2 regions of the Lederbergia sp. B243.17 genome follow, and region 1 is predicted to be linked to the other one. Evidence: riboswitches for the same ligand, from Rfam matches in the RefSeq annotation. Region 1 holds a riboswitch; the other holds the start of a gene.
The links. Region 1 has a riboswitch for FMN ahead of ribD (bifunctional diaminohydroxyphosphoribosylaminopyrimidine deaminase/5-amino-6-(5-phosphoribosylamino)uracil reductase RibD). Riboswitches for the same ligand answer to the same signal wherever they lie in the genome.
Positions count from the first base shown of each region.

Region 2: it holds a riboswitch for FMN, as region 1 does, so the genes downstream of both, AC0TWI_RS19170 (ECF transporter S component) here and ribD (bifunctional diaminohydroxyphosphoribosylaminopyrimidine deaminase/5-amino-6-(5-phosphoribosylamino)uracil reductase RibD) in region 1, are expected to answer to the same signal.

Region 1 covers NZ_JBWBKF010000097.1:222,870-237,845, forward strand. The annotation lists gene AC0TWI_RS21280 (MogA/MoaB family molybdenum cofactor biosynthesis protein) at 1-352, opposite strand, end outside; gene AC0TWI_RS21285 (EcsC family protein) at 349-1,188, opposite strand; gene AC0TWI_RS21290 (acetate kinase) at 1,211-2,410, opposite strand; gene AC0TWI_RS21295 (class I SAM-dependent methyltransferase) at 2,404-3,417, opposite strand; gene tpx (thiol peroxidase) at 3,641-4,138, opposite strand; gene ytfJ (GerW family sporulation protein) at 4,729-5,331, opposite strand; gene AC0TWI_RS21310 (DUF2953 domain-containing protein) at 5,312-5,950, opposite strand; partial or broken gene AC0TWI_RS21315 (YdcF family protein) at 6,111-7,146, opposite strand; gene AC0TWI_RS21320 (RDD family protein) at 7,444-7,908, opposite strand; gene sppA (signal peptide peptidase SppA) at 7,920-8,912, opposite strand; gene AC0TWI_RS21330 (NAD kinase) at 9,098-9,898, shown strand; gene ribH (6,7-dimethyl-8-ribityllumazine synthase) at 9,988-10,455, opposite strand; gene AC0TWI_RS21340 (bifunctional 3,4-dihydroxy-2-butanone-4-phosphate synthase/GTP cyclohydrolase II) at 10,466-11,659, opposite strand; gene ribE (riboflavin synthase) at 11,681-12,328, opposite strand; gene ribD (bifunctional diaminohydroxyphosphoribosylaminopyrimidine deaminase/5-amino-6-(5-phosphoribosylamino)uracil reductase RibD) at 12,329-13,426, opposite strand; FMN riboswitch at 13,635-13,777, opposite strand; gene rarD (EamA family transporter RarD) at 13,865-14,800, opposite strand; gene AC0TWI_RS21360 (amidohydrolase) at 14,926-14,976, opposite strand, start outside.
Region 2 covers NZ_JBWBKF010000091.1:30,329-45,304, reverse strand. The annotation lists gene AC0TWI_RS19220 (asparaginase) at 1-277, shown strand, start outside; gene AC0TWI_RS19215 (YpdA family putative bacillithiol disulfide reductase) at 371-1,342, opposite strand; gene AC0TWI_RS19210 (adaptor protein MecA) at 1,428-1,991, opposite strand; gene AC0TWI_RS19205 (metallophosphoesterase) at 2,050-2,820, opposite strand; gene AC0TWI_RS19200 (DUF2663 family protein) at 2,974-3,429, opposite strand; gene AC0TWI_RS19195 (LysM peptidoglycan-binding domain-containing protein) at 3,492-4,160, opposite strand; gene AC0TWI_RS19190 (CPBP family intramembrane glutamic endopeptidase) at 4,136-4,756, opposite strand; gene AC0TWI_RS19185 (RecQ family ATP-dependent DNA helicase) at 4,753-6,216, opposite strand; gene AC0TWI_RS19180 (YpbB family protein) at 6,213-7,292, opposite strand; gene AC0TWI_RS19175 (ferredoxin) at 7,546-7,794, shown strand; gene AC0TWI_RS19170 (ECF transporter S component) at 7,930-8,511, opposite strand; FMN riboswitch at 8,668-8,804, opposite strand; gene AC0TWI_RS19165 (peptidoglycan DD-metalloendopeptidase family protein) at 8,859-9,677, opposite strand; gene AC0TWI_RS19160 (hypothetical protein) at 9,846-11,036, opposite strand; gene sigX (RNA polymerase sigma factor SigX) at 11,014-11,553, opposite strand; gene AC0TWI_RS19150 (ATP-binding protein) at 12,530-14,302, opposite strand; gene AC0TWI_RS19145 (response regulator) at 14,299-14,976, opposite strand, start outside.

The DNA of each region.
Region 1 (14,976 bases):
TATCCTCCGAATAACTAAGCATGCGGAAAAGTTCTCCAAAACCAACAAGCTCTTTTTCAAAATGGGGGGCTATCGTCTCGATCGTTACGTCTCTTGGTGATATCCCTGTTCCTCCGGTAAGCAGTACAAGCTGGATATCGGGATTCGAAATGACGCGCATGACAGATGTTTCAATGGCAATGCTGTCGTCTTTGACGATTTGACGGTCGGCTGTCCGATGACCTGCCGCTTCTAAAAGCTCACAGATCAGCCGGCCGCTCTTGTCCGTCTGTTCATCCCGCGTATCCGAAACTGTAATTACAGCACAGCCGATCTTCTCAGGCGCATTCCGCTTATGCTCCTCTGCGCTCAAGACAAATCTCCGTTTTTCGCGAGCAAATACTTATATTGATAATATTTCAGCGCAAAATTCGTCACCTTCCGTGTTGTACTATAATTTACGCCAGCCCCTACTGCAACCGAAAGGAACGGAATGTTAGACGATGACTTTTTTGAAAGCATAAGGATCAGACTGATTTTTAAGAGCTGCTTCAAGGCTTCATCGATGCAAGTCTGATCTGTTACCCGCTCTGGAGTATCAAAATAAAAGGCTTGATCCCCTTTTTGCAGATCATCCATCAAATCTTCCCAGCCAAACATCTTCAAGCGATCCGGCATGATGGCTGTATTAAACACTTTTACTGTCTCAACAAGCCCTGCCGGAGATTGAACATTATGGCCGAAAGACATGGCGATCAGCTGGGTGACACGGAGATTGATGACCAGTACTGCAAGCAAATCACTCGTTACGAGCAGCCCTTTGCCGGAACCCGACATACCGCCTTGCACGAGTGAGTACAATCGGTGTCTGGCCGCTTGCTGTTCGGCAATATAAGTGAGCTGATCAACCGGCAGCTTCTGCAAATCAGATAGGGAGTCAACCCCCTCCTTCATTGAGCGAGCCAGCTGCAATATCCGCTCCTCTGCCTCACTTTGAAGCTGGGAGCCGCGCAAAAGCGAGTTAAGATGAAAGAGCCAGCTGTCCACTTTTTCAAAAATGTCGTTCTGCAGCCTTTCCGGCAGCATGCGCATCAACCCATCGAGCCATTTGTCGTATGTGTTTTGAAAATCATTCGCTTCATATTCGAATAATGTCTGCCGCCATTCTTGCAGCTCGTCCAAAAGCTTTTCATCCCGCTTCGTCGCCATTTGCCTCTCCCCCTCCAATTTATTAACCGTTCAAGCCGGGTGACAGTCTCATTACGTCTCTTGCAATCATGATTTCCTCGTTTGTCGGAATAACCATTACTTTAACAGGTGAATGCGGGTGACTGATAAATGTCTCTTTTCCACGGATCTTGTTCAAATCAGGATCCCAATAAACACCCATGAATTGAAGCCCTTTTAAGACTTTTGCCCGGATTTCCTGGCTGTTTTCCCCAATTCCTGCTGTGAAAATGATGGCATCGACGCCTGACATTCTCGCCGCATAAGAACCGAGATATTTATGAATCCGGTCTGCGAAAATATCCAGTGCCAATTCAGCTCGTTCGCTTCCGTTAGCGGCTTCCATTTCAATGTCACGCAGATCGCTGGAGAAGCCTGATACGCCGAGCATGCCTGATTCCTTGTTAAGCACATCAAGCACTTCTTCCGCTGTTTTTCCGGTTTTCTCCATAATATACGGAATCAGGGCCGGATCCAGGTTCCCTGAACGAGTCCCCATCGTGACACCTGCAAGCGGAGTGAATCCCATCGAAGTATCAATCGACTTTCCACCTTTAATGGCGGCGATGCTCGCACCGTTCCCAAGGTGACAGGAGATGAGACGGAGCTGGGATAAAGGCCGTTCCAGCAATTCTGCCGCACGCTCGGATACATATTTATGGGAAGTGCCATGGAAGCCATATTTACGGATTCCGTACTTTTTGTAGTATTCATACGGCAAACTGTATAAAAAGGAGTTTTCCGGCATCGTCTGATGGAAAGCCGTATCGAAGACAGCCACTTCCGGAACGTCGGGAAGAATCTCTCTAAATGCCTTGATTCCTGTCGCATTGGCCGGATTATGAAGCGGTGCAAGCTCCGACAGCTTTTCAATATTTGCCAGCGCTTCATCATCTACAAGGGCGGAGTCACGGAAAACTTCACCGCCATGGACAACCCTATGACCAACTCCTTGAATATCTTGAAGTGAGGAAATGACTCCGAGTGAGACAAGTCTGTCCAGGAGAATCTCTACTGCCACACTGTGATTCGGGATGTCGAGAGTTTCTTTGTGACGTTTCCCATTAAATGAAATCGAAAACACAGAATCCTTTAAACCGATTCTTTCAATAAGTCCTTTTGCAATTTCTTGTTCTTCCGGCATCACGATAAGTTGAAATTTCAACGATGAACTGCCTGCGTTTACTGCCATGATTTTTACCAATCAAGACCCTCCTCTTGATGTTGTTTATTTTCTGTGAACCACTGATCCATTTTGCGAATCATTTTGTCCAATGACTCTTTATTGGACAGCTTAGGGAGCGTCGCCAAAAGCACTTCTTTCGGCGGCTTGATGCCTTCATTCTGTTTCTGCAAGATCATAATGCTTTTCGCAGCATCCTCATTGGCAAATGTGGATAGCGGAAGCTGAATGATCCCCTGGATATGAACATGTTTTTTCAGGAACGCCTGAAGCTTCGGTGCCTCTTCGCTTTCAAAAAGACCATTAGGGATGAGGAAGAAGAGATATCCCCCGGGCGCTGTATGGCGGATGCTTTGTTCGATGAAAAGATGATGTGCGTAGGAATGTCCGCTGTCCCTCTTCAGCTCATACCCGGATGCTTGTACATCGTCCGGATAATAGCCTACCGGCAGATCGCAAAAGACGGCGTCAACCGGATCGATGAAGAGCGGTTCCAGTGCATCCTGATGATAAAACTCGATCGGCTGCTCTTGGAGATTCGCACCGACATACGCAAGGCGGATTAGCACCTCATCCACCTCTACGCCGAACGCGGATATTACCTTGTCCTCCAGCCTGTTCAAAATCGTGCACAGCAAATTCGCTGTTCCGGCGGCCGGATCTAGAATAGATAGGCGCTGCCGGTCTTCTAAAAACTTTCCGGCAAGATAACTGATCATGTAACCGATCGTATCCGGAGTCATTTGGTGATTGGGCTGAACATTGCCTTTCATCCCTTTTAAAATCGCCAATTGATAGGCTTTCCGGATATCCTCTTTTGTATAAGTTCCAAGATGGATTTCACTGTATTTTTTCATCAGCCGCTTTTTCGCAACTTCATTCATATCTTCCTGTAAAACCGCCTGCTGAAACAGATTTTCCCCTGTCTCGGCGATTGCATCCAAATATGTACAAGACAGCTCTTCCTGCAAAATGCCTGCGGTTTGGTCGATAACGTTAAATAAAACTTCTATCGGCGCCAATTTCATGCTTAGTCCTCCTGTCCAGACTCAACTGTACTCTGCCAGCCTGCAAAAAAGTGTCCGGTTGAACCGCGCCACTTCTTTGTACTCCTATTTTATCCCTCCAACCGGCAGTGAAACAAGAAAAACGCCATTCCGGCAAAATTCCGGGCATACAAGCGAAAACCCCAAGTGCACAGACACTCAGGGTTACAAGTATATCAGATTCGCTGCAAAAACACGGAAATAATTACTTAGCAGATTTTGCCGCGTCGATAGCATCATCGTACTGCGGATGATTCGTTCCTTCGCTTACATATTCTACATAGACCACTTTGTCGCTGCTATCGATGACGAACACACTTCTTGCCAGCAGGCGGAGTTCCTGCATCACCGTACCATAAGCTTCGCCGAAGGATAGGTCGCGGTAGTCGGAAAAGATTTTTGCTGCTGTTAGTCCATTCTCCTGTGCCCATCTCGCCTGGGCGAATGGCAGGTCAGCAGAAATAGTGATCACTTGCGCATTCAAATTGGCTGCTTCCTCATTGAAGCGCTTTGTCTGAGCAGCGCAAACACCTGTGTCGACAGACGGCACAACACTGATGATTCTCACATTTTTCTCAAAATCGCCGAATTTCACTTCTGAAAGATCATTTGCGAGTACTGTGAAATCAGGTGCCTGGTCACCAACCTTTACTTCATTGCCAAGCAGCGTAATCGGACTTCCCTTGAATGTTACCTTTGCCATTGTTTATTCCTCCTTCAGTTGAGTCTGTCTCTATCATTGTCGAAAATTTCCATGGTTGCAAGCAAAAAGCGCTTGAGGTCGCTTCGAAAAAGCACGGGTGGGTTGGACATCACCCACCTGTGCTTTTCTCCAGCGCTTGTCGATCTCGTTGGCTTCCCTCCAGTTTGTATGCCGATGGACAGGCGCCTCCGCTTTTCTTTGTCCAGCTCCGGCGCCTAGCTGCTCGAGGTCGCTTCGAAAAAGCACAGGTGGGTTGGACATCACCCACCCGTGCTTTTTCTCCAGCGCTTGTCGCCCCTGATCAATCGCCTCCGCATTTCTTTGTCCAGCTCCGGCGCCTATCGGCTGGCAAACTTCGGGCAGCCGCCTACGATAAGTCAACATCGACTCCTGCGTCGTCGTGTTTCCTTTATCTCGTTGGCTTCCCTCCAGTTTGTACGCCGATGAACAGGCGCCTCCGCTTTTCTTTGTCCAGCTCCGGCGCCCAGCTGCTCGAGGTCATAAGCCAAAGCTGGAGAAAGGCTGGAAAGCGCCTTTTTCCAGCTTCGTCTTATGCTTGTCGCAGCTGAGCAAGGCGCCTCCGCTTTTCTTTAGATATCAAAGTCTAGTTCGCTTTTTTTCTTGTCTTTTTCTTCGTCTTTGCTGTCTTTGTTTTCGGTGTTTTGGTCGCTGTTTTTGTTGTCGCTATTTTTTTCTTTGTTCTCGTCTTCTTTATCGCTGTTTTGTTTTTGTTCTTTGTTGTCGCTTTGTTTGGAGGAGTTGCTGTTGCTGTCTTTGTTTTTTTGTTGCTGGCTGTTTTTGCTTTGGCCGGATTCGTTCATGATTTGTTGGATTTTTTCGGCTGCCATCGGTGCGATTTCGAGCAGTCTTTCCATAAATTGAGGTTTTTGCTGGAGATGCAGCATTTGGACGCCGTCTTTATTGATAACGAGAAAAGCGATTGGTGTGATGGAGACGCCGCCCCCGCTTCCCCCGCCGAATGGCAGGCTGCTCCCGCTCTGGCTGTCCGAGGAGCCTCCTCCGGTAAATTCACTGCCACCTGCCGCAAAGCCGAAGCCTACTTTGGACACCGTAAGTACGATTCCGCCATCAGGGGTTTCCACAGGATCCCCGATGATTGTATTTACATCTATCATTTGCTTCAAATTTTCCATTGCCGTTGTCATTAAATCTTTAATGGGATGCTCCGCCATGTACGCTCCTCCTGTCTTCATTCACGGAATGAACCGAATTCCTTTTCATTTTCCTATATATCCTAAAAGCCTCCAGGATAGCATTTCCGGCCCGGATGTCCATCATACATTTGAGGCGGGTTTTCAGCATCATCCTTTGGAAATCGGGCTCAATTTCGACCTGTTTTTTCTTCATGGACATCGCACTTTCCATAAGAGATATGATACCTGCTTTCACTGTCCACAGGCTGCCGTAAGCTATTGCCGTATCGGCAGCGTCGCCAAGCCCAATGCTAGTCCTCCATGTGAATGAACGGATTGTCACTTTTCTGGCCATTCTTCTAAGCTCCGGCCCCACTCCCGCATATTGTTTCAGGCTCATCCTGCCAGCGGAAGGCGCAGGCTTATCGCTCCGTGCCTTTTGCAACAGCATATCCAGATCCATCCGTCTTTTTATTGAAAGGATGCCAAACACGGCCTTCACTGTCCAATCGGCATACTGGGCAACTTCATCGATCTGGGCAGTAACGGTTATTGTTATCTTCGTGAACAGTAGGCATACCGCCCCTATGAGCAGGACGATAAGCAAAATGGCAAGGAACTTCATGAACATCCCTCCGCTATCCAGCTTTTCCATCATCAATTAAAATAAACCCGCTTCTTTACGAAGCGGGTTTAGAGCAAATTTATGGGTATGGGGACCAAAGAATATAGCCAACTCTATTAAATAAGATGCACGCTTTAATGCCGGGGTAAAAAGGAGGTTAATCAATTAAATCAATAGCCTCGTGTCCTCTTGGTTAAGTAGATATAAGTGAAACAAGGTATAGAAGGATGCTTAATCCTAAAACGCCCCCAACGACAATGGTATGGCGTTTCCGCTGCATCACAATGATGGCGATATATTCGCGTATCATAGCATTCAGCCAATAATAGAAGACAGTTTTCGAGCCAATGCCTTGGCTTTTTAAGCCTGCCTTTTTTGCATATAAGCTGGCTCTGAATAGATGGAAATTGTTTGTCGTAAATATGCTGTTATATTTACCATCTCACTGAATCCATGAGTTGCTTTGAATAAAGCATATTCTGGAAGGTATTAACTGAACGAGTTTCTGTTAATGTGTGCTCCAAAGGAATTCCTTTCTCTACAGCATACTTCCGCATGGCTTCCGCTTCTGGGACGTTTTCATCGGGCCCTTGCCCGCCTGAGAAAATTATTTTAGGCGGAAAAGCGGCAGCTGCTTGCTTCCGATAAAAATCAATCGCCTTATTAATTCGACTGGCCAAAAGCGGCGGGACTTTATCGTTAATTAACCCACTGCCGAGCACGATGATAAAGTCTTGGTTAAATTTCGGCTTATTAAATTGATATAAGAAATAGGCAGTTAAAAAATTGGTTAAGTGCAAGAAGAAATATACGATTAATAAGTCAGCGCTGACATATAAAGGTTCAGTAAAATCAGGTAGAAATTGTCTGATGTTCACAATGCGGAAGAGTACTAATAACAGAAGAAATATACCCATAATAAATGTTAAACTGTTGGCCAGACGCCGGCTTTCTTTTTTCATCAGGACTCGGCCATTTAAAAAAAATCCTATAGCTAGAGCCACTAGTCCAAACGCTGAGATAAAAAGCAGAAATAAAAGAGTCGGAATTAGAGCGATTATCTTGAGAAACATAATATTTGAGCTGAATCCTACATAGCCACAAAAGACTAGTAATGAACAAACAAACAGGTTAAACAGAAATCCATTAATAATTTTTCTAGGATCCTTTAAATAACAAGCCAAGAAAAGAATGAATAAGATAAGAGTAACAATTCCGATAAAAGCCATTTCACACCTCTGTTTGATTAAGTTTACGCTCGTATCAGTTTATCACGATTACGAAATTTATAAAAAAGCAAATTTATATTTTTTCCTATTTTGATTTCGTAACGCTAAGGTTTTTGTTCAATAAGGAGTTCTCTTCCTTTGATGATTACCTCACATGACTATAGTCAAGCAATGTGAAATTTCGGAAGTGTATCTTTAACATAGAAAACGCCAGCAATAAGAAAAGGGTTGGAAATCATCGATTTCCAACCCTTTTGTCTACAGTCTAACCCTGGTTCCCATAGAAACGGGTCCTTGTTACATATGGGCAGCTCTCAATCTTTTCCCATTGTCGTGAACGACTGTCGTATCAGCAAACAGGTCGTGGACGCCCTGTTTTTTTGGCGTGAATGCAACGACAATATACAAGAGAGAGATTGTGGCACTTATATATCTGCCGATCCCCTCCCGAAAGATGACTGTCGCCCAGGAAAGCTTTTCCTCCTTAAGCGGTGCGACCCTTAGGCCGAAAACCATCTTTCCGAGCGTCTGGCCAAAGTATTTCGTCATCAAGATGAAATACAGGTAAAAAACAAGACCTGCAGCCAGACCGTACGGGGTAATAAAACCTGACTGGTTCAACGACAGTCCCGAGGCGCGAAAAATCGGCTTCACAATCATTGCGTTTAAGCTCATGACTATAATCAGGTCGAGCAAATACGCCCAGAACCTCATCCAAAAGCCGGCATAGCGGAAAGAGGGCTGTTCTATTTCCATATTCATCCCTTTCCCTCCTATTCGGTGTATAAATACATAAGTCTAGGCGAATTTGCGTTTGTCAGCATTTCAAGCACTCCGGACATTTCAGCCTGCTTTCCGCTTAGTTTCTGGGCTGCAGCGCCGAATAGTGACCCGAAACCGAAGCTGGCCGATGAATACTTGACCACTTGCGCTCCTTCTAGCTTATGATCCTTTTTTAATGCGTCGATCACATCTTCCTGGTAACCGAACCCGTCGATCAGTCCATTGTCCTTCGCCTGCCGGCCATCATAAATTCTGCCGTCCGCCAGTTCACGGACCTTGCTTTCCGGCATATTTCTTCCTTCAGATATAACTCTCACGAATTCGTCATAGGAGTTTTTCAGCATCGACTGGAGAATTTCCTTTTCACTATCGGTCATCTCCCGATACGGACTCATGATATCCTTGTATGGGCCGCTCTTGATCGTCATGAAATCAACACCGTATTTCTCGGCTAACCCACTCACATTGACGCTTTGCATGATAACGCCGAGCGACCCTGTCAATGTTTCTGGACTGGCGTAAATTTTTTCGGCAGGTGCGGAAATATAGTAACCGCCGGAAGCTGCCATCGCTCCCATTGAGATGTATACGGGCTTCTTCGTTTCTTCCCTGATCTGCACAAGTTTTTGATGAATTTCAGCAGACTCGTTTGTCCCGCCGCCCGGGGAATTCACTCGGAGTACGATACCCGCAACCGTTTTATCATCCTTTGCCATATTCAATTTTTTCATAAAATCCTTATGTACATAGCTTTCTGATGAAAATAGGGATGGCTCCATCTCCTGGATGACCCCATTCACTTCCAGCACTACGATTTTCCTGGCAGGATTGCCGGCCTCGACCACTTCTTCTGCAAAAGGGCCAGTCATGCCGATTGTCTTCTTCATTTCACCGGAAATAAGGGAGCTAGCCATGTTGATCATCAACGAAGCAAAGACAACTATCGCTGCGACACCCAAAGCTCCCCATCGTTTCGCATTCATTTCCATACCTCCTCCTTCTCTTCCACTTGTCTATACGCATCAGTCTGGAAATAAGTTTCAAAAACATGATACACTGTGGAAGGGTGCTGAGCGAAAAGAAGAGGAATCCGATTTCGTTCGAATACATAACGTCCCCTAAAGCGGGGAATAAAGATAAAAGCAGCCTATAAGGAAGGATGATAAACATGGATAAAAGAAATAATATTTACTTTTTTCATAAGGAAGATCCGGTATCAGAAAAACAGATCGCCAATTTATATGAATCTGCAGAGCGGTATGATTTCAGCATTGTTGACGACCATAAAGATGCGAATATCATTGTCAGCATCGGTGGAGACGGCACATTTCTCCAAGCAGTAAGAAAAACCGGCTTCCGTGAAGATTGCCTGTATGCCGGCATTTCTTCCGATACAGTACTAGGCATGTACTGCGACTTCCACTTGGAAAATCTTCATGACATGATCGATGCGATGACTCAGGATCAGATTGAAGTAAGAAGATATCCTGTCATAAAAGTCGATGTTGACCAGGAAGGTTCCTTCTATTGCCTGAATGAGTTCACGATTCGTTCAGGAATTATCCGGACACTTGTAATGGACTTGTTCATCGATGGCCTTCATTTTGAAACGGTTCGCGGTGACGGGCTTGTCATTTCCACCCCGACAGGAAGCACCGGCTATAATAAATCAACCCTCGGCGCAGTTGTCGATCCACTGCTGCCTTGTATGCAGGTAAGCGAGCTTGCTTCGATGAACAACAACCGCTATCGTACGCTTGGTTCTTCCTTCATCCTGAGCGGAGACCGTACTCTGGAGCTGAAAGTGGCTCCAGACGGCAACGACTTCCCTATCATGGGGATGGACAACGAAGCGCTCAGCATTCAGCAGGTTGATGAAATCAAAGTCGAATTAAGCGAAAAACGGATCAAAACCGTCAAGCTGAAAGACAACTCCTTCTGGGAAAAAGTAAAACGTTCGTTCTTGTAAAACAAGAAAAAGCCTCGGGCTCCGTCTTCATGACGGGTCCCGGGGCTTTCTTTTTTTCCATATAAGCACGCCTCTCGATGCTGAATCGTTTACCCGAACGTACGCATCAGATTCGCCATTTCGATGGCGGAAACAGCCGCATCCCATCCTTTGTTCCCGGCTTTCGTTCCTGCACGTTCAATTGCTTGTTCTATTGATTCTGTCGTAAGGACCCCGAATATAACCGGAACACCCGATTTCATTCCTGCCTGGGCCACTCCTTTCGCCGTCTCGCTGCTCACGTATTCAAAATGGGGAGTCGAGCCGCGGATGACTGTGCCGAGGGTGATGACGGCATCGTATTTCTTCGAGGCTGCCATTCTTTCCGCGACGAGAGGTATTTCAAATGCACCGGGCACCCATGCTACCTCGATAAAGTCCTCCTCAACGCCGTGCCTTCTTAGAGCATCCTCCGCTCCACTCAACAGTTTTCCCGTAATGAATTCATTGAATCTCGCAACAACAATTCCAATCTTCAGTCCTGATCCAACCAAGTTACCTTCATAGATAGTTTTCATCATTCTCCTCCTAGATTCTAATAAGATGGCCGAGCTTCTCGGCTTTTGTTTTTAAATATGCTTTATTTTCGTCCTTAGAAGGCATTTGGATGGGCACCCTTTCTGCCACATTCACATCATGGCCCTCTAAGCCTGCGATTTTCCGCGGATTATTCGTCATCAGCTTGACGGAAGTGATGCCGAGATCCTTGATGATTGCTGCGCTGGCATGATAGTCCCGCAGATCCGCCGGAAAACCGAGCCGTTGATTCGCCTCGACGGTGTCGAACCCTTCCTCCTGCAGCTTATAAGCCTTCAATTTATTGATCAGTCCGATGCCGCGGCCTTCTTGTCTCATGTAGAGAAGGACGCCCCTTCCATGCTCTTCGATCTGCCTGAGGGCAGCCTCCAGCTGCGGACCGCAGTCACAGCGGAAAGAGCCGAATGCGTCTCCAGTCAGGCATTCTGAATGGACGCGCAGCAATACTGGCTCAGATGTAGACAAATCTCCTTTAATAATGGCAATGTGCTCTTTTCTTGTTAGATTGTCGGTATAGCCGATCGCACGGAAATGCCCGTATGCTGTAGGCAATTCAATCTCCGCTTCCCGGCTTACCGTCGTTTCCGATTTCTTTCGATAGTCTATGAGCGCCTCAATCGTAATCATCTTCAAACGAAAGCGGTCGGCAATCTTCCGAAGCTGCGGAACTCTAGCCATCGTTCCATCCTCGTTCAAAATTTCGCAGATGACACCTGCAGGCTTCGCACCTGCCATTTTGGCTAGATCAACTGCCGCTTCCGTATGGCCGGCCCTTTCCAGAACCCCGCCCTCTTTAGCAATGAGTGGGAATACATGTCCCGGCTGCTTGAAATCTTCGCTTTTCGCTTCATCATTCATGAGTTCTTCAATCGTTCTGGCCCGCTCAAAAGCGCTGATGCCTGTCGAGGTTGTTGAGTGGTCGACAGAGACCGTAAAGGCGGTTTGGTGAGGATCGCTGTTCCTTTCCGCCATCATTTTAAGCCCAAATTGTGCCGCTCTCTCGCCTATGATCGGCACACAGATTAATCCACGGCCCTCTTTCGCCATAAAATTGACCATCTCCGGGGTCACTTTATCGGCAAGACCGATAAAGTCCCCTTCGTTCTCGCGATTCTCATCGTCGACAACGATAACAACTTTTCCTTCCGCCAGATCCTCAAGTGCTTCTTCAATCGAATCAAACATCGTCTTCCCTCCATTTCTTTATCAATCAAGAAATCCGCTGCTGCGCAGCAATGCTTCTGTTATGCCACCGCCCTTTGACTCTTCTTTTTCAGCCATTCGCCAAATTGTTTTTGCGATCATGTCGCATTCAACGTTCACACTGTCTCCGATATTCTTTTCTGCTAAAACCGTCCCTTTTTGCGTATGGGGGATGAGTGCGACCGTAAAGCAATCGTCGTCTGTTCCGAAAACAGTGAGCGAAGTTCCATCGACGGCAACAGAGCCCTTTCCAGTCAAATACGGTGAAAATTCCCCCGGGATGGAAATCGTCATATATAGGGCATTATCCTGCTGATGCTTTTTTATGATTGTTCCTGTCCCATCAACATGGCCCGTCACAAAATGGCCTCCGAAACGGCCGCCAGCAGCCATTGCGCGCTCCAGGTTCACCCTAGATCCGTACTTTAGGCCAGCAAGCGAGGTCCCACGAAAGGTTTCCGGCATCACGTCGGCGCTGAAACGGCCGGCAGTGAATCCGGTCACTGTCAAGCAGACACCGTTCACCGCAATACTGTCTCCTGTCCGCATGTCTTCAAGGATTTGTTCTGCCACAATGGTAAGCGTCAGCGATTGTGCGCCTTTCACGATTTTTTCGACCGTGCCGATTTCCTCTATGATTCCAGTAAACAATCAAACTTCACGCTCCTTTTTAGGCTTCGCTGTTACCTTCAGATCCGGGCCGATTTTTTCAACATCAATGAAATCGAGCAAAAACGCATCGGCCATCTCTTCGATTCCTTCGCCGCCGACAGGACCAGGAGCGGTCCTTCCTCCGATAATCTTTGGCGCAATGTACAAAACGAGGCGATTGAAAGCATGCTCCTTCAAAAAAGAAGCGTTCACTTCGGCTCCCCCTTCAACAAACAGAGTCATAATGCCAAGCGAACCAAGCTCCTCAAGCAGCGGGCGCAGTTCAATTCTCTCGGTCTTCTGGCGGAGGATTTCGATCTTATTTTGCCTTAGTCTTTTTTCCTTTTCTGTGGATGCGTTTTTCCCACAGACGATCATTGTCCTGGCCGATGAATCGGTCAGCACATTTGCATTTTCCGGAATACGCAAATGCGTATCCAGCACAATTCGAATGGGATTTTTTCCACCTAGGGGCAATCTGGTGGTTAGAAGGGAGTTATCTTGGAGTATCGTATGGATTCCGACGAGTATAGCGTCATGCCGATGCCGCATTTTATGGACATCAAAGAGAGCCTCGCTGCTCGTAATCCATTTGCTTGAGCCGGTAAAGGCCGCAGTCTTTCCGTCTGCCGTCACGGCAGATTTGATCGTTACATAGGGGGTTTTTGATTGAATATAATGGAAAAAAGGTTCATACAATTTATGGGCTTCCTGTTCACACATACCTGTCTCCACATGGATGCCCGCCCGGCGGATCGCTTGGATTCCGCGGCCTGCGACGAGCGGATTCGGATCTTGGCATGCCACCCACACGTTTTTCAGCCGAGATGCAATGACCAGTTCGGCGCAAGGCGGCGTTTTTCCGGTATGGGAGCATGGTTCCAGCGTAACATACAAGTCTGCACCTTCCGCTTCCTTCCCGGCCATCTTGATTGCAGTGACTTCCGCGTGGGCCGTTCCCGCTTCCAGGTGAGCACCAAAGCCGAGAATCCGGCCGTTCTTGACAACGACAGCGCCTACGGGCGGGTTTGGAGATGTTTGTCCCTCCACACCCTCAGCAAGCTGAAGGGCCATCTTCATATAATCTTCCGCAAGCAATAAGCATGCCTCCCCGTTCATTTATTCCCTAAGTAACAAACAAAGCCCCGCACAATTAAGTACGGGGCTGGAAAGATAAATGACTGCACCGATGCCAAATCATTTCCGGCACGGCCAAGCTGAAAGCCTCAGATGTAACCAAAGCTTCCGCATAAAATCATTATTCTCATCACGAAATAAACGTTTAAAAGTTCGTCTTTAAAACGCAATTCTCCTTCTCCCATCCAGACTTTAACTGTCGGCTCCGGATTCTCACCAGATCCACCGCAAACCATAAGGCATACGGGTCACGGACTTAGAACAAAGTTCATCACCGCCGGTCGGGAATTTCACCCGGCCCCGAAGGATTCCTGATTCGATTGTACGTTCATTATGGCAAAATGCCCGGACAATTGTCAACGATCAAACACCGGGTACGTTTCACGACATAAGGAGTTCTTAGTGCAATTCCTTCGTCTTAAGCTTCACTTTATCTTGCGAAAGCCGCTTCCGTTTGTTTCGAAAAGCGGTAAAAGTATAAATGGCCAGCGCAGTCCAAATGAAAGCAAAAGCGAGGAGCTGCTCACCGCTGAATGGCTCATGGTAGAAAAAGACACCAAGAATGAGCATAAGGGTAGGCGCAATATATTGCATGAAACCCATCACATTCAGAGGCAGATGGCGCACTCCCTTTGCAAAAAACAGCAGCGGGATAGCTGTGACAACACCGGATGCCATAAGCCCCAGATCCGTAGCAGCCGAGCCGGAAAATAATGAACTGTCATTCTTGAAAAAGAGGACTGCCATATACAAAAGGGCAACCGGCATGATCGCCATCGTTTCAAGCGCGAGACCTACCGAAGAGTCTACTTGAACCATTTTTTTCACAAGGCCGTAAAGCCCGAATGAAAAAGCAAGACCGAAGGCAATCCACGGAAACTGACCGTAGGACGCTGTCATGATCCCAACTCCGACAAGGGCCAGCAAAAATGACCAGATTTGGGCGGCGGCCAACTTTTCTTTGAGTACGACCACGCCAAGTACGACGCTGACAAGCGGGTTCATATAATACCCGAGACTCGTCTCGACCATCTTCTCCATGTTGACAGCCCAGATAAATAAAAACCAATTCAGGCTGATCAGGACCGACGCAAGCAATAAGGCTGCACCTTGCTTCGGCTGCTCTTTTAACCGTCTCAGGCTCCCCGTGAATTGATGGAACTTCCGGGTCACGGCGAGCAGCAGCAGCATGAAAAAGAATGACCAAAAAATCCGGTTCATCAGTACTTCTCCTGACGGCACATGTCCGAGCAGCTTCCAATAGATCGGCAATATCCCCCAAAGCAAATAAGCCGAAAAAGCAAAAAACAATCCTTCTTTTTCATTTGTATCCATGATGGCACTACCCCTATTATTTAGATTCTCGAAATATTAGTCCATTATAAAGGAAAGCGGAAGAAACATTCAATCACTTTTCTTCCGCTAAAGGGACAGGGCCAGGTTTTTATTTGACAGTTATTTTATGTTGTTATCCTGTCATGTTGGTAGACGACTTTGCTGCCAACGATGAC
Region 2 (14,976 bases), on a different contig from region 1:
CGTCGTCGAAGCGCTCGGCCAAGGCAATTTGCCGCCCGCAGCTGTACCGGGCGTCCGCCGGCTGCTCGAGGCAGGCATCCCAGTCGTCCTCGTCTCCCGCTGTTTCAACGGCATTGCTCAAGACGTCTATGGCTATGAAGGGGGCGGCAAAACATTAAAAGAAATGGGAGTCATCTTCTGCAACGGGCTGAACGGCCCAAAAGCAAGGATGAAATTGATGATTGCCATGAGTAAAACCGCAGACCTCAAGGAACTGAACGAACTATTTTCTAGATAACTGGAGGCTACTGGGAGCTTTGGACAATCGAAAGGGGCTGTCCGGGATCAGTTTACACTGACTTTCCGGACAGCCCCTTTCGTGTTTTCGCACTTATTCTGCTTTTTCTTTTGCCTGAATGGCGCTCGCGATGAAACCACCGTGAAATTTGCCGTTTTCAATGAAAATTTCATTGGCATTGTTGCCGGCAGCGATGACGCCTGCAATGAAGATACCCGGGACATTTGTTTCCATCGTCTCAGGGTCGGCTTCCGGCCTTCCGCTTTCAGGATCGATCCTCACGCCCATATCACGCAAAAAGGCGTGATCGGGGTGATAGCCGGTCATCGCAAACACGAAATCATTGTCGATTTCATGCTCTCCTTCCGGATCACGATACACGAGGCTTGTTTCCTTGATTTCGAGAAGATGAGAGTCAAAAATCATTTTGATTTCCCCGTTCCTTGCCAGCGCTTCGAATTCCGGCAGGATCCACGGCTTGATGCTTGGGGAATATTCGCTTCCCCGGTACAGGCATGTCACGTCCGCACCGGCTTTATGCAATTCGAGTGCCGCATCGATCGCAGAGTTCTTTCCGCCGATTACAGCGACCTTCGTCTCGAAAAACGGATGGCCTTCTTTGAAATAATGATATACCTTGGGGAGGTCTTCACCCGGGATGTTCATGTAATTCGGGCTGTCGTAATAGCCGGTGGCAATGACAACATACTTTGCCGAATATTCGCCTTTGCTTGTCTCCACCATAAAACCTGTTCCATCCGGACGAATATGACGGACGGTCTCAAACCGGTTGATCCGCAAATCCTTCAGCTTCACAACTTCCCTGTAGTACGTCAAGGCATGGTTCCGCTTCGGCTTTCTCTCAACTGTAATAAATGGCACATCACCGATCCCCAGCTTTTCACTCGAGCTGAAAAACGTCTGATGTGTCGGATAATTGTAAATGGCGTTAACAATATTCCCTTTTTCTATGACAAGCGGTTTTTTTCCAATTTCCTGTAAAGCGATTGCGGCCGCCAAACCGCATGGGCCGCCTCCTACGATGATGACATCCTCTTTTTGCATGCTGCAACTCTCCTATCCGCAACTAAAAAATCTCCTCATTTTATGATAGGAGATTTGATGGGGAACCGCAAAAGATATGTTTTAATCAAAAATGATGCTGGAGAATATCTATCGCCCTGTGACGGATGATCACATTCCCGTATTCCAAAAGATAGGCAGCAGTGTGAGCCGAGGATCCGCCGTATTCTTCACAGAGCCCTTCCAGTCCGTCCCCCGAAGTTCCGTCTTTCTGAAATAGCATGTAATAGCGCTCCTTCAACGAAATCAGCGTACTGCCGGCCGCGCTGAGCTGCAGATTCTGAAAAGCCTTCGCCATCATGATCACCGGGTCGATGCTCTCGAACTGGAGCACGAACTCCTGGTTCCGTTTCGGCGGCTCCTCTTCCTCTTCTACATCCTCCACCTGCTGCTCATCGAGTGTAAGAATTAGGACAAGCTCTTTTGCCGTGAGGGAAAATATTTCAATCGACACAACGCCATCCGTTTCAAGCGCGTATCGTCTGTTCGCTTCATCCAGCATCTCTTCAAACAAGTCATCCCAGATAAAGGAGTTTTTCAGCAATTCTTCTTGAACAAAACCTTTATCGGTCAACTCATCAAAAGAAATGGAGTATTTGATCTTATTCATCGCGATTCTCTCCAGCTTCATCAAACCCGCCCCCTGAATCATGCTCTTAACCCATACTATGAAAGGAGCGGCAGATGGTTCATCGACCCACGCCTTTGATAGTCAGGAGATGGGTTTCCGCTTTGGCGCCGAGGCGGAGCGGCAGCGAGGTCGTTCCATAGCCGTTGCTGATCAGGTGAATCGTCTGGGGAAGCTGGCGCAGAGAACCAAGTTCATAAGGGCCGATGCCGAAAATGCGAATCTGCCCCCCGTGCGTATGGCCGCTCAGCGTAAGGGCGATACGGTGATCCTCCTTCACCTCGCGGATGATTGACGGGTTATGGCAGAGAAGGATCCGGTGTGCGTTCGGAGAGATGCCGGAGAGAATGCTCGATAACGCCGGCCTGCGGTAGGCCAAGTCATCGAGTCCGATCAATGCGAACACTTCGTCCCCTTTTATAAAGGAAACATGGGTATTTTTCAATTCGACGGCTCCGCACTCTTTCAACAGGCTAGACAGCGTTTCTTCTGCTATTTCATAATCGTTATTTCCCCATATAAAATAAACCGGCGCAGCCTCCCTCAACTTGATCAAATTTTCCTTCACCCTTTCAAGCGGCACTCCCTTCTCTGTTAAATCCCCGCCGATAATAATCAAATCGGCCTTGCCCGCGATATCTTCAACAATTCGGCCGCTGACCACCCGGCGATGAATATCGGAAATGAAAAACACGGTCAGCCCGCCAAAACTCTCAGGCAGCTCCGGCAGAGAAATCGTTTGCCGGAGGACACGGTCTGAGAATGCCTCCCTAAGCATATAAATGAGCAGGCCAATACCCGCAATAAATACAATCGTAAGTAATATAGCCACAATATCACCCTTATTCAGAATACGAAAATCATACCATATTTTCCATGACGCGGTCAGAAAATTCACGAGGAACGAAAAAAGGCGGTTCCAAGATGGAAGACCGCCACATGTACCGATAGTGCCCGACTTTTGTTAACATAATATTATTAAGTGCTACTTACTTTCGTGGTACAAATTGATGTCAAAGTCCTTTTTCATTTTTTCATAGAGAAGATGGCGGTCCTCCCATGCCTTGTCCTTCCATAGATCCTTGCTCCGGTCAATGATTTCCGCACGGAGGCCATGGTATTCTGTATCTGCTTTCTCCTTGCGTTCGAAGGTGATTTTCATCGCGCCGATGAGGAATGCCCCGACGAGAAAAGCGAGCTGCACGAGCGGCTCTTGAACGGATTTCATTAGCAGCTCTGCAAACGGTGCACCTTCCTCCACCGCTGCCATTTTTCTTACACCAAAAAGGCAGACAAAAGCGAAAATCCAGACTGAGGCCGTGATCAGAAAGTGGATGTTCTCCATCTTCGTCAGCTTTGATTTTTTCTTGACCAAAGCGAGGACCATTGTTTTCGTCGCTTCATCCGTATGCTCATCAAACTGAACGGTCGGTTTACCCATCAAGCCTTCCTCCTGTCTTCTGTACTACTGTATGTCCTAGAAGACAGGAAAATGACGGAGAATCATTTTGGAATAACGAGCTTTTGGCCGACATGAATATCATTGCCGTTCAGCCCATTGGCCGCTCGGATCGTTTCCACGCCATCCTTCGACTGATAGTAGTTCATCGCAATCCGGTAAAGCGTTTCACCCGGCTGAACCGTGTGATAAACCGTGTTCCCGGCTTCCTGCTCCTGCTGAGACTGAGACTCATCGGACTCTGACTTTTCCGGTTTGGTTTGTTCCGGTTCAGTTTGTACCGGCTTAGCAGCTTGTTGCTCTTCCTTTACTTGCTCAGTCTTGCCAGATGGTGAGTTTTTTTCATCTTTAGGTGATTCTGCTTTTGCTTCGTCATCCTTTGGTTGTTCAACAGTTGCGGCAACTCCCGCCAAGCCATGGTTCGAGTCGACCAATACACGTTCTCCAGAAGTATGGTCGGGATCCGACTTTGTTTTGGCGCCTTTAGCTACCAGTGAAACGGTGATAGGCAGTATCAGAATGATGACGAGCAGAACGAACGGAACCGATAGAGACTTTTTCTTTTTCTTATCTTTTTCGTCTTCGCTGTTATCCTGCTTCCGTTTCTTGTACTTTTTCCCGTGCAGTTCGACCCTTGTCATCGGCCGCTGCTCATCTTTTGATTCTTCCATCAGCGGATCCCTATTTTTCAATTGCTGTTTTTCTGTTCGCATTGTCGTTTCCCTTCCTTGTCCCTGTTATCCAAACGCAAATAGACACCAAGCAAAAAATCGATGGCAAAATGCATGGCGATCACCGGCAGCAGCAGCTCCCCGGACCATTCATAAACCCAGCCAATGAAAAAACTGAGAATGGTCACATTTACCGCCAGATACCAATGACTCCAATACCGGACATGTACCGCTGCAAAAATGATACAAGCCCAGAACAGTCCAAATTTCGTCTGTATGACGCCGCGGAACAGGATTTCTTCAGCTGCGGCGACCAAAATGGCGGTCAGGGCAATTTTCCAGACGGGCATCCCTCGAAAAATTTTCTCGTTGATGCCGCCGTCATCATAAAATCGTTTCGGCAGCCTGTTCATCAGGATTATGTCGATGCCGGCAACCGCCGCTCCAAACAACAGCCCTAGAAGAACAGGGCCGGCCTGAAATTTCCATAGGGCGGCAAACGAACCAAAGCTGTCAAAGAAGAAAAAGCCAAGCAGCAGCGCGAGAAAAGCCAAAATCAATTGAGATAGATATAATTGCTTTGTCAGCTCCGGACCCGACATCATCTTGGCCAGATCCGCCTGTTTCATCCGGCTCATAGGCGTCCTCCCGGTAGCAGGAGCTTCTCCAAAGTCTTTTCCCAGGAACAGCCTGCTTGCGCAACGGCTTGGCTGTTCTCTTGCCGGTAGGCGTCCAACGATATGCCGCATCGGTCACAGCACTTCCCGTTATTTCCGGCAGGCTGTTCACCAAATAGGGCAAGCATCCCTTCTCTTCTGCACCCTTGCGCCAAAATCCATTGTTTCATCTCGTTCAGCTTTAGCCATTTATGCCGCATCCGCCTGTCTTTTACGTCAATTGCATACTGAACAGGATCCTCATGACCTTCGCTATTTGCTCCGTAATGTTCGAGAAAACGAAACTGGACATCCGTAAGCCCGAGAGCCTCCATCAAATCGCTCTTCGCCAGTTTTTCCCTTTGCTCAAAATAGTTCAGGATCTGCCGATTATCCGGCAGCTCATACTCGAGAAACTGGGCAGGCAGCTGTTCATCTCCCCGGCAATAGAGAAGGATAGCCGTGCTTGGTTTTTGATCCCTTCCTGCCCTGCCGATTTCCTGGATATACGATTCGGCCTGCGCCGGCAGATGGAAATGGATAACAAAGCGGATGTCATTTTTATTAATACCCATTCCAAAAGCACTTGTAGCACAAATCACTTGCAATTGTCCGTATAAATATTGCTGCTGGATCAAAATCCGCTGTTCCTGGTCCATTCCTCCATGATACGCCGAGACGCCTTCGACGCCATTTTGCTGGAGAAACTCCGCCATCTCCTCGGCCATTTTTTTGCTGGAAAAATAAACGATCCCCGGTTTCTGCAAGTAGTTGACAAGCTCAGCCAGCCTTTGTTTTTTCTCTTGTTGATGAGTAACCTCTTCGACGATGAGGGAGATGTTTGGCCGATCAACGGAAAAGATGAACTCAGCCGGTTCCTCAAGCAGCAGCTGGCTCGCAATGTCCTTCCTTACATCCGCGCTTGCTGTCGCGGTCAGCGCAAGTGCCGTCGGATTTCCAAGCTCCCGCCGGATCTTTCCGAGGTTCAAATAGTCAGGACGGAAATCATGGCCCCACTGGGAAATACAATGAGCCTCGTCAATCACAAATAGGGAGATGTGTACTTTTTTCAACTGCTCTACTAGATAATCCCAGCCGAGTATTTCCGGCGATACGTAAATAAACCGGTAGCTCGGCAATGATTCAAGGATCGATCTCCGTGTTTGCGGATCGAGGAAAGAGTTCAGAGCCACAGCCCTTTTTTCTCCGTTCATCCGCAACCCTTCAATCTGATCCTGCATCAAAGAGATGAGCGGCGAAATAACGAGAACCGTCCCTTCCTGTACATACGCCGGCAGCTGATAACAGAGGGACTTCCCTGTCCCGGTCGGAAGCAAGGCGATTGTGTCCTTTTTGTCCAGCACGGACCGGATGATCTCCTCCTGCCCAGGCCGGAATCGGTCATAGCCAAAATATGTTTTTAATGATTGCATTATGTTCATTGCCACTCACCCATCTTTGCCAGAACGAGGCGGATTTGAAAATACGAAGCCTGTCCAACAAAATCCTTGATCGGCTTCAGCTTCTTCTGCCCCAATTCGGTTGCCGCTTTCCGGATCGCTGCACTGAGCGCCGGATCAACAAACGGCTCCGCAGAGAATTCCGGATCAATTAAAGCGATCTCGATAATATGGTCTTCAATCGTACTTTTTTTCAACCTTCTCATTTTGGCGATTTCCTCGACGGACCGGTTCCTTTTCAACAACTCGTAAGTCCTCAGTGTTGATTGGGTAAACGGAAAGTGCTGATGAATTCCCAAAAGAAGCTGGTGCAGAAGCGGAAACTCATCCGGGCTGCTTGTGATGCGGCCAATTGTATAATGAAGTCCATGTAGAAATCGGAAATGGTATTCTGTTTCTTCATAGCCAAGCCGGAGAGCAGCCTGTTTTTCCGTAAGCCCGATCACCTCATAGCCGCTGAGCCGGGCTGTGATGAGGCCAGGGTCCTCCGGGAATCCGCTTTTGAAGATTTTTTCCAATTCTTCTAGCAGTCCCGGTGCTAGGGACGTTTTCCCGCCTTTCAAGGAAGTCAGGAATTGTTTTACCCACCGGACCACTTCCTGGTCTCTCTGGATCGGATAATACCGATTCTGCCCGTAAGCAATATGGGAGACAGCCTGGATAAGGAGCGTCAGTCTTTTCCAGAAAACGAGTGCGGTATCCTGAAATGCCCATCCGTCAAGATAGGGAAGTCTCTCCGGACGGTTTGGCTGCTGATGCCTTTGAGGATAGGCATAATCCCCGTCCAGAGTTATGTATCCCGCTGTTCCCATCTCTTTTAAAAGATTGTCAAATTCATATCGTTTTAGTCTTGGCATCGTTTTGAAATAAGTCGTCAACTCAAATAAATGCGCGTCCTGGATTGTTTGGGATGACTTTTTCCCTGTCAGCAGATGGAATGTTGAATAAACCGTCCGTTCGCCGGCAGTTTGCTCAAGACATTGCATAAGAACGGACTGCAGATAGGTCATATACATCCCTTCCTTTCCTGTTAGATGCCGCGCTTCCGAACTTTTCATTGCTAAAGCTCTTCATTCAATTTTATCATGAATCTGCCCTTTCGACTATTGCCGTCAAATTTTGCAAAGCGGTTTTAAGAAACCTAATTCCGGATCGAGCCATTTTTTATGACACCGCATACAATTGAGTGACAGGGGAAAAGCGTTGAAATGTTTGATAAACAGGATTACAATAATGTTGGATGCAAACAGTATTGTGTTGAAAAAGTTCACTGCCCCAGCAATAATGGGGAGGGGATCGGGAGGATGGATCATGCCGAAATTCACGATAGTAGATAAAGATACATGCATTGCCTGCGGGGCTTGCGGAGCAGCCGCACCTGATATTTACGACTACGACGACGAAGGAATCGCCTATGTGATCCTCGATGACAACCAGGGGACAGAGGAAGTCCCTGAAATTCTCGAGGATGATATGATGGATGCGTTTGAGGGGTGTCCGACCGATTCTATCAAAGTGGCGGATGAATCGTTTGACGGTGACCCGTTAAAGCATGAATAAAGAGAAGTGAACATGCCGGAACCTTGGTGGTTCCGGCATTTTTATCGTTTTGGCGCGAGGTCATTCTGTGTTTTTCCCGTTTTCTACCTACATAAAAAGGAGCTGCGGCAGATTTTCTGCGGCAGCTCCTTTGATTTATACGTTCCGGATTGAGGATTGCTTAGCTAACCATACATGCATCTTGCTGTGGATCAGCATGTAGATGACCGTGACGATGATTCCTTTCGCCAAATTGAACGGCAGGATGGCAGCGACGACAAATTGTCTCAGGTCCGCTGACGTCATCGGATCCCATCCAACAAATCTCGTATAAGCCGGGAAGATGACAAAGTAATTTAAAATGCTCATGAATACAGCCATGATTATCGTGCCGGAAATCAGGGAAAAAACCAATCCCTTTCTAGTATCCAGACGCTTGAACACAAAATAGGCAGGCAAAACGAACAAGAGTCCGGCAACAAAGTTGGAGAAATGCCCAATTGGAATTCCTGTCTCACTGCCGCTTGCCAAGTAGTCGAGCACATTTTTGAACAATTCAACGAGAATAGCAGCGACCGGACCGAATAAGAAGGCAGCAATCAGTGCAGGAATGTCGCTGAAGTCCACCTTTAGAAATGGCGGAATCATTGGCAGCGGGAACTTGATGAGCATCAATATGAAAGCCAGACTGCTCAGCATCCCGATTACAACATACGCTCTTACATTTAACTTTTTCATTTTCCTCTCTCCTTAGAGATTCACCCCATGTTGAAGAAAGGCACCCACTTGCTGGTCCCAGACATCAAAAACCCCCAAAGATCAGAATCTTTGAGGGAGAATATCCAGGCAACCTAAACAAGCAATTCAAATCCTGCCATTTGAAATGCGGGCGACCTTCATCTTCTCCCATCCAGACTGTACTGTCGGCTTTGGAATCGCACCAAATCCTGCCCCTGAAGGCTCGCGGGCTAACAGCATGAATATGCCGCATTACCGCCGGTGGGGAATTTCACCCCGCCCCGAAGATGAATCGTTATTTTATTTTCAACGTCATTATACTATATTTGCGCTCATATGAAAAGAAATTAATTTGGCGATGCCGGAATGCTCAGTTCCTGAGACACGAGAATCAGGTCGGATTCGAGATTATTCACCGATTGGAGTGTCTCTAGGCTTATCTGATAATGGCGGGCGATGGACCAAAGTGTGTCCCCATTTTGCACGATATACGTCAATTCTTTTTGCATAGGCTGCCTCTTTTCCGTCTCCAGATAACCGTAAATCGAAGATGCCTTATACAATGTGCTCTCCTCATAGGCGTCAGCTTGAAGCGGATCGGAAAGTACGGCACCCGCTGTTTCGATCGCTCCGCCGATTGCCGGCTCCATGGAGGCGACTCCATAGCCGATCTCCCTTGTCCCAAACACAAGGAACGGATCAATGGCATTGTCTTTTTCGATTGTCCATCCACCCTGGTGAATTTCAAAATGAAGATGGGTACCGGTAGATTGTCCGGTGCTTCCCATCGTGCCAACTTTCTCGCCTTTAGCAACATCCATACCCTCTTGCAGCTCCAATGTATGTAAGTGAGCGTACACGGTCTCATAATCATTCGCATGGCGGATCATAACGACATTTCCATATGTAGGTGAGGTATACGCCTTTGTGACGATACCAGATGCGACGGCAAGAACCGGTGCATCATGATCTCCGGCAATATCAAGCCCTTTATGGGTGCCATTCCTAGACGAAAATACATCCGAGATGATGCCATCCGCAGGAAACGTCCAGTCCCCTGTTTCTTCAACCATTGGTTCCTCCGCCAGAACAACCGGGAATCGGCTAAAAGCGCTGCATAGTAATAGAAACAGAAGAAGTAAAACTGTTTTTTCGATCGTTTTCATGTTCAATCCTCCCGTTCGTTGTGGATGTTTCCATCCTATGACAGGATGTCCCAAGGAAGAACCGCTTTTTTTGCTGCCACTCTTTATGTTTGGCATTTTCCGTTTATATATGCATGTCATAAAAAAACCGTCTGACCCATAACGGGCCGAGACGGTTTTTTTCTTGTTTCATTTGAAAGCAATTTCGTTCGGAGCTTCCGGTACATCAACCGGTTTTTCAAAATTAAAAGGGCCCCAATTTTCTGGTTTAATATTATCGAATTTTACTTGCCTGTAACCGAATTCGCGTGCAGTCAAGAGAAGTCCTTCAATCAACCGCATGCTGTTTATCTCATCTGTCTCGGCTAAGTTCAATTCCTCATTGAACTGGAGAATTGCTTCATTCTCCCTCTCTTCGACTTCCACACCGATCTCATCCGAGATAACGGATTTGTAAAAATCATTCGGCGGCACTTTCATTGAGGCTACAGCCTCCTTCAGGCTTTCAGATGGCAGGTCTGCAGGAATCAGGTATGCCACTTCGCTGCCAGGAGGTGTATAGCTGTAGTATGCCTTACGGAGCTCATCCTGGATGGGATCGGGCTTGATCCCATAATCGCCAAGCTCGACTGGATTTCCTTCCTCATCCTTGAATTCGACCATTCCGATGCCCTTGCCTTTCAGCATATAGCCGAGCATCGGCAAAATGAGCTTTTGGTTCCGGGAGAAATATTCCTGGTGCTCTGGGTCAATCACTACATCGAGTTTGCCCTCTTCTTCCTTCAATGATTCGAGAAGAGGAGTAGGATCGGAAAATTCCGGATGATTGCGGACGACATTCACAGCCGCTTCTTTATAGGCATCAATCCATCCCATTTTTTCATCAGGCACGACCATCGAAACTGGCAGTACAATCGCATCCCCAGTTATGACCCCTAGTGTGACAAGCTGTCCAGAGGACATACCGGCCCGGTAAATAGCGGTTGTTTCCGGCTTTTGTGCGACGCCCAGCATGCCGGCTGGCTCTTTTGTATCCTCTGGCTTTTCCTCTTTATTTTTAACGGCAACAGAATTGTCCGGTGCTGCATCTGCCATGCTTTTCGCTTCTTCTTTCGGCATCTCTCTCTTCGCTGCGTGGTGAAGGGTGGCCACATCCTGTTCTGCATCAGGCGGCTGGGAAAAGAACATGATGAGAAATAAAGAGGCAGCAGCGAGAAGAGTGAACGCAGGGACAGCAATATGCCACCCATTCCTCCTCTTCCTCTCCGGCCGGATCCCCCGGTATACCTCCTCGATGCTTCGGCTGTCTTCTATCCTCGGCAGTTTCTTCAGCAACTTTATCAACTCTTGCTCTTCATCATACTGAGGCACGCTTCTCACCCTCTTTCTCCCTCTGTGCATCCATCTTTTCTTTCAGTGCCTTTAATGCGCGATGCTGGGTCGTCTTCACTTTGCTTTCACTCCAGCCTAGTGCTTCGGATGTTTCAGAAATCGAAAACCCATTCAAATATCTCATGACGAGCACGAGCTTCTGATTTGTATTGCACAGCTCCAGACATTCATACAACTGGCGGACTTCCTCGTTCTGCATCGCTTCCTCATCCGGCAGCGGTGAGTGGTCTCTGATCTCCTGGCGGTCCCAGTCGAATTTATCATAAAGCTTTTCCTTCCAGCTTCTTTGCTTGCGGAAATGATCGATTGCGACGTTTTTCGCAATCGAAAACAGCCATGTCTTTTCGGTACTCTTCCCTTCGAATCGGCTGTAAGATTTCATTACCCGAACGTACACATCCTGGACCAAATCCTCGGTCTCCTCTTTGTTCTTTACCATATAAAATAGGAATTGGTACAAGTCCTGGTGGTATTTCATGTATAAATCACGAAAAACGGAGTCCATCCATTCCCCTCCCCGTCTACATATTAGTCGGTTTTGCGGCAAAAAAGTTACAAATAAACGAAAAAATGATTCGTTAATCGAAAAACTAAAAAAACTCTCACGCTATCTTGGTTTACACTGATTTTCCCATAAAGCCTCCTAACAGGCAATGAGTCATTTTATGTAATGGGAAAGAACAGGTTATATAAGGGATGCCCAGAAATACACTAAAACGAATTTTCCTGATCGCTCCTTTCTAATAATGCAAAACCGTTACCCAGTTCTGGTTCTTCCCGTTCGAACATCCCTGTCCGCACTTTGGAACCTAAAAAATTGGCATACGGGTTTTTTCACGTGTCTATCCGGATCTTTGACACCGGAAAAATTGGCATACGGGTTTCTTCAGGTGCCTATCCGACTCTTTGACACTGGAAAAATTGGCTAACGGAGATTTTCACGTGCCTATCCGACTCTTTGATACCAAAAAAATAGCAAACGGGTTTCTTCACGTATCTATATTTGAAAGTGGCAGCTCTTCAGCCGTATCCACAGCAAAACAGCAAGAAAAAGGAAAAAGCTGTCCAGAAAGTCAGTACTAAACTGATTTTCCGTGACAGCTCCCTTTTTTTAAAAATAATTTCTTTGCACAGAATCGAATGACTCCGGACGTGCCATCTTTCCTAAGGCCAGCCGCCCTCCGCTTTTCCTTGGCCAGCTGCGGGCGGCAGGGGCTCGAGGTCATAAGCCAAGAAAGGAGAAAGGTTGGAAAGCACCTTTTCCTTTCTCGTCTTATGCTTGTCGCCCCTAATCGGCCGCCCTCCGCTTTTCCTTGGCCAGCTTCGGGGGCTAGCTGCTCGAGGTCACAAGCCAAGCAGGAATGAAGGCAAAAAGCGCCTTCTTTCCTGCCCGTCTTGTGCTTGTCGCAGCTGGGCAAGCCCCCTCCGCTTTTCTATGTTCCTCATGGAACAAGATTTAGCGTCATTGTTCAACATATTATTCAAAGTCGGGGGAGGAGGATGGTGAAGGTGGTGCCTTGGCCGAGTTTGCTTTTGACGGATATGTGGCCGTTGTGAGCATCGACGATGTTTTTGGCAATCGCGAGTCCCAAGCCAGTGCCGGATCTTCCGCGTGTTCTGGCTTTGTCCGCTTTGTAAAAACGTTCAAAGACAAATGGAAGGTCATCTTCCGGAATGCCTGATCCGTCGTCCTCAACATAAATCGCTACTCCGCTTTCTTGCTTGTTCATCCCGACGATGATTTCGCCATTTTTATCGGTATGGCGGATGGCGTTGTCGATCAAATTGGTCAGTACCTGTTCGATCTTGTCCGGGTCAATCGACAGAATTATCCCTTCACCTGTGAAATTGCCTTGCAGTGTCACTTCACTGTCCCGGGCTAGTCCCTGGAATTTGTTGATGATCCGCTGGACGAAAGGCTCCATCTGGATCTCTTCGCTGTGAAGTGAGATATGACCGGCTTCCATCCTGGCGAGGTCAAGCAGTTCATTGACAAGCCTGCCAATTCTAAGCGATTCGTCATATATAATTTTTGCGATTTCCTTTTTCTCTTCCTCGGTTCCAGCGATGTCGTCGATGATCGCTTCACTGTATCCTTGCAGCATGGCGATCGGTGTTCTTAGTTCATGGGAAACATTGGAAACGAAGTCGACGCGCAGCTTATCAAGTCTTCGCTCCTCCGTCATGTCCCTCAAAACGGTCACCGCGCCGCGGACGCTTTGCTGGTTAAGCGTGTAAAGCGGGCTGACGATCATCACGTAATACCGGCCTTGAAGCGTCAATTCCCCCGTCTGTTCCTGTTCAGTCGAAACTGCCTGCTTTAAGAGTTCTGCAAGCTCTGGCGGGATCGACCCTTGATTATCGCCCGCCTCATAGTGCCACTGCTGCAAAAACCACTCTGCCGGCGGATTCGTAATCAGGATCGAGCCGTCACTGCTGAATGTCATTACGCCGTCAGCCATGCTGCTTAAAATGCTGGAGAGCTGTTCCTTTTCCTGGCTCAGCACATTCATATTGAATTTCAGCCGCTTGCCCATCTGATTGAAGGCGATCGCCAGCTCCCCGATCTCATCATGGCTGAGGGACGGGATGCGCGTATCGAATTTCCCCTTTGACATTTCAAATGCGGCCTCTTTCATCTTTCGGAGCGGGGCGGTAATCCGCGTCGATAGGAAGAAAGCAAATACCGTTGTCAGTACAATTGCAATCCCTGCCGCCAGCAATATGAGCTTCGTCGTCTTCTGTGACGTATGCTTCAGCACATCCAGTGACTGATAAACATAGACAGCCCCTTCTCTCCCGTCGTCAAGGGTTAAAGGCACGCCCGCGATGATGAAGTTGTCAAATCGAGTCGTCTCTCTCGGCAGCTCCGAGATGGACAATTCCTTTTTCACCGTTTCCCTTTTCGTAAAAACAGATGAGAGGTCATGATCATTCAGAAAAAACTCACGCGGGACGGAACCCTCAGTGTCATCTGCTGAAAAGACGAAGTGATCTTTATCATAGGCAACTGCCAATTCGACCGGTGCCTCGATCATTTCAAAGACGAGCTTTTCACCCATATCATCATGAGGATGTGCTTCAATGATGCTTGATATTTTCTTCGCTTGCTCGGTCAATCCCAGTTCAATTTGGCCGACATTGTAGTTCTCGAAGAACTCGAGCAGGAGAATCGTCAAGATGATCAGCACGAAGGAAACGAGCGCAAGGATCGTCATCCATAGTTTGCCTACAACACTGCGCCAAAGCCTCATTCATTACCAGCTTCAAACTTGTACCCGACACCCCATACGGTCACAATCATCCCGGCAGCTTCTTCGGATACTCTGTTCAATTTCTCACGCAATCTCTTTACATGTGTATCAACTGTGCGGAGATCGCCGAAAAACTCGTAATGCCAGACCTCCTTCAGCAAATGTTCGCGGTCGAACACTTTATCAGGCGATTTTGCGAGGAAATGGAGCAATTCATATTCCTTCGGCGTCAAATTGACTTCTTTGCCATCAGCCGTTACCCGGTGGGCATCATTATCAATTGATAGATGCGGATAGACGATGATGTCACGGGCAGTCGTATCGTTTTGCAAATAGGTGGACTGGGATGTTCTCCGCAGAAGCGCCTTTACCCGCAGGACCACTTCGCGCGGGCTGAACGGCTTAACGATATAGTCATCGGCTCCGACTTCAAATCCTTGCACCCTGTTTGCCTCTTCGCCTTTCGCTGTCAGCATGATGACAGGCGTCGCCTTTTCTTCGCGCAGCTCCTTGCATACCTCGATTCCATCTTTCCCTGGCATCATTAAGTCAAGCAAGATGCAATCGTAATCATTTTGCAAGGCAAGACGAAGCGCCTCTTCCCCATCTTCAGCTTCCTCTATGAAATAATTCTCTCTTTCCATATACATTTTTAGCAGCCGGCGAATCCGGTC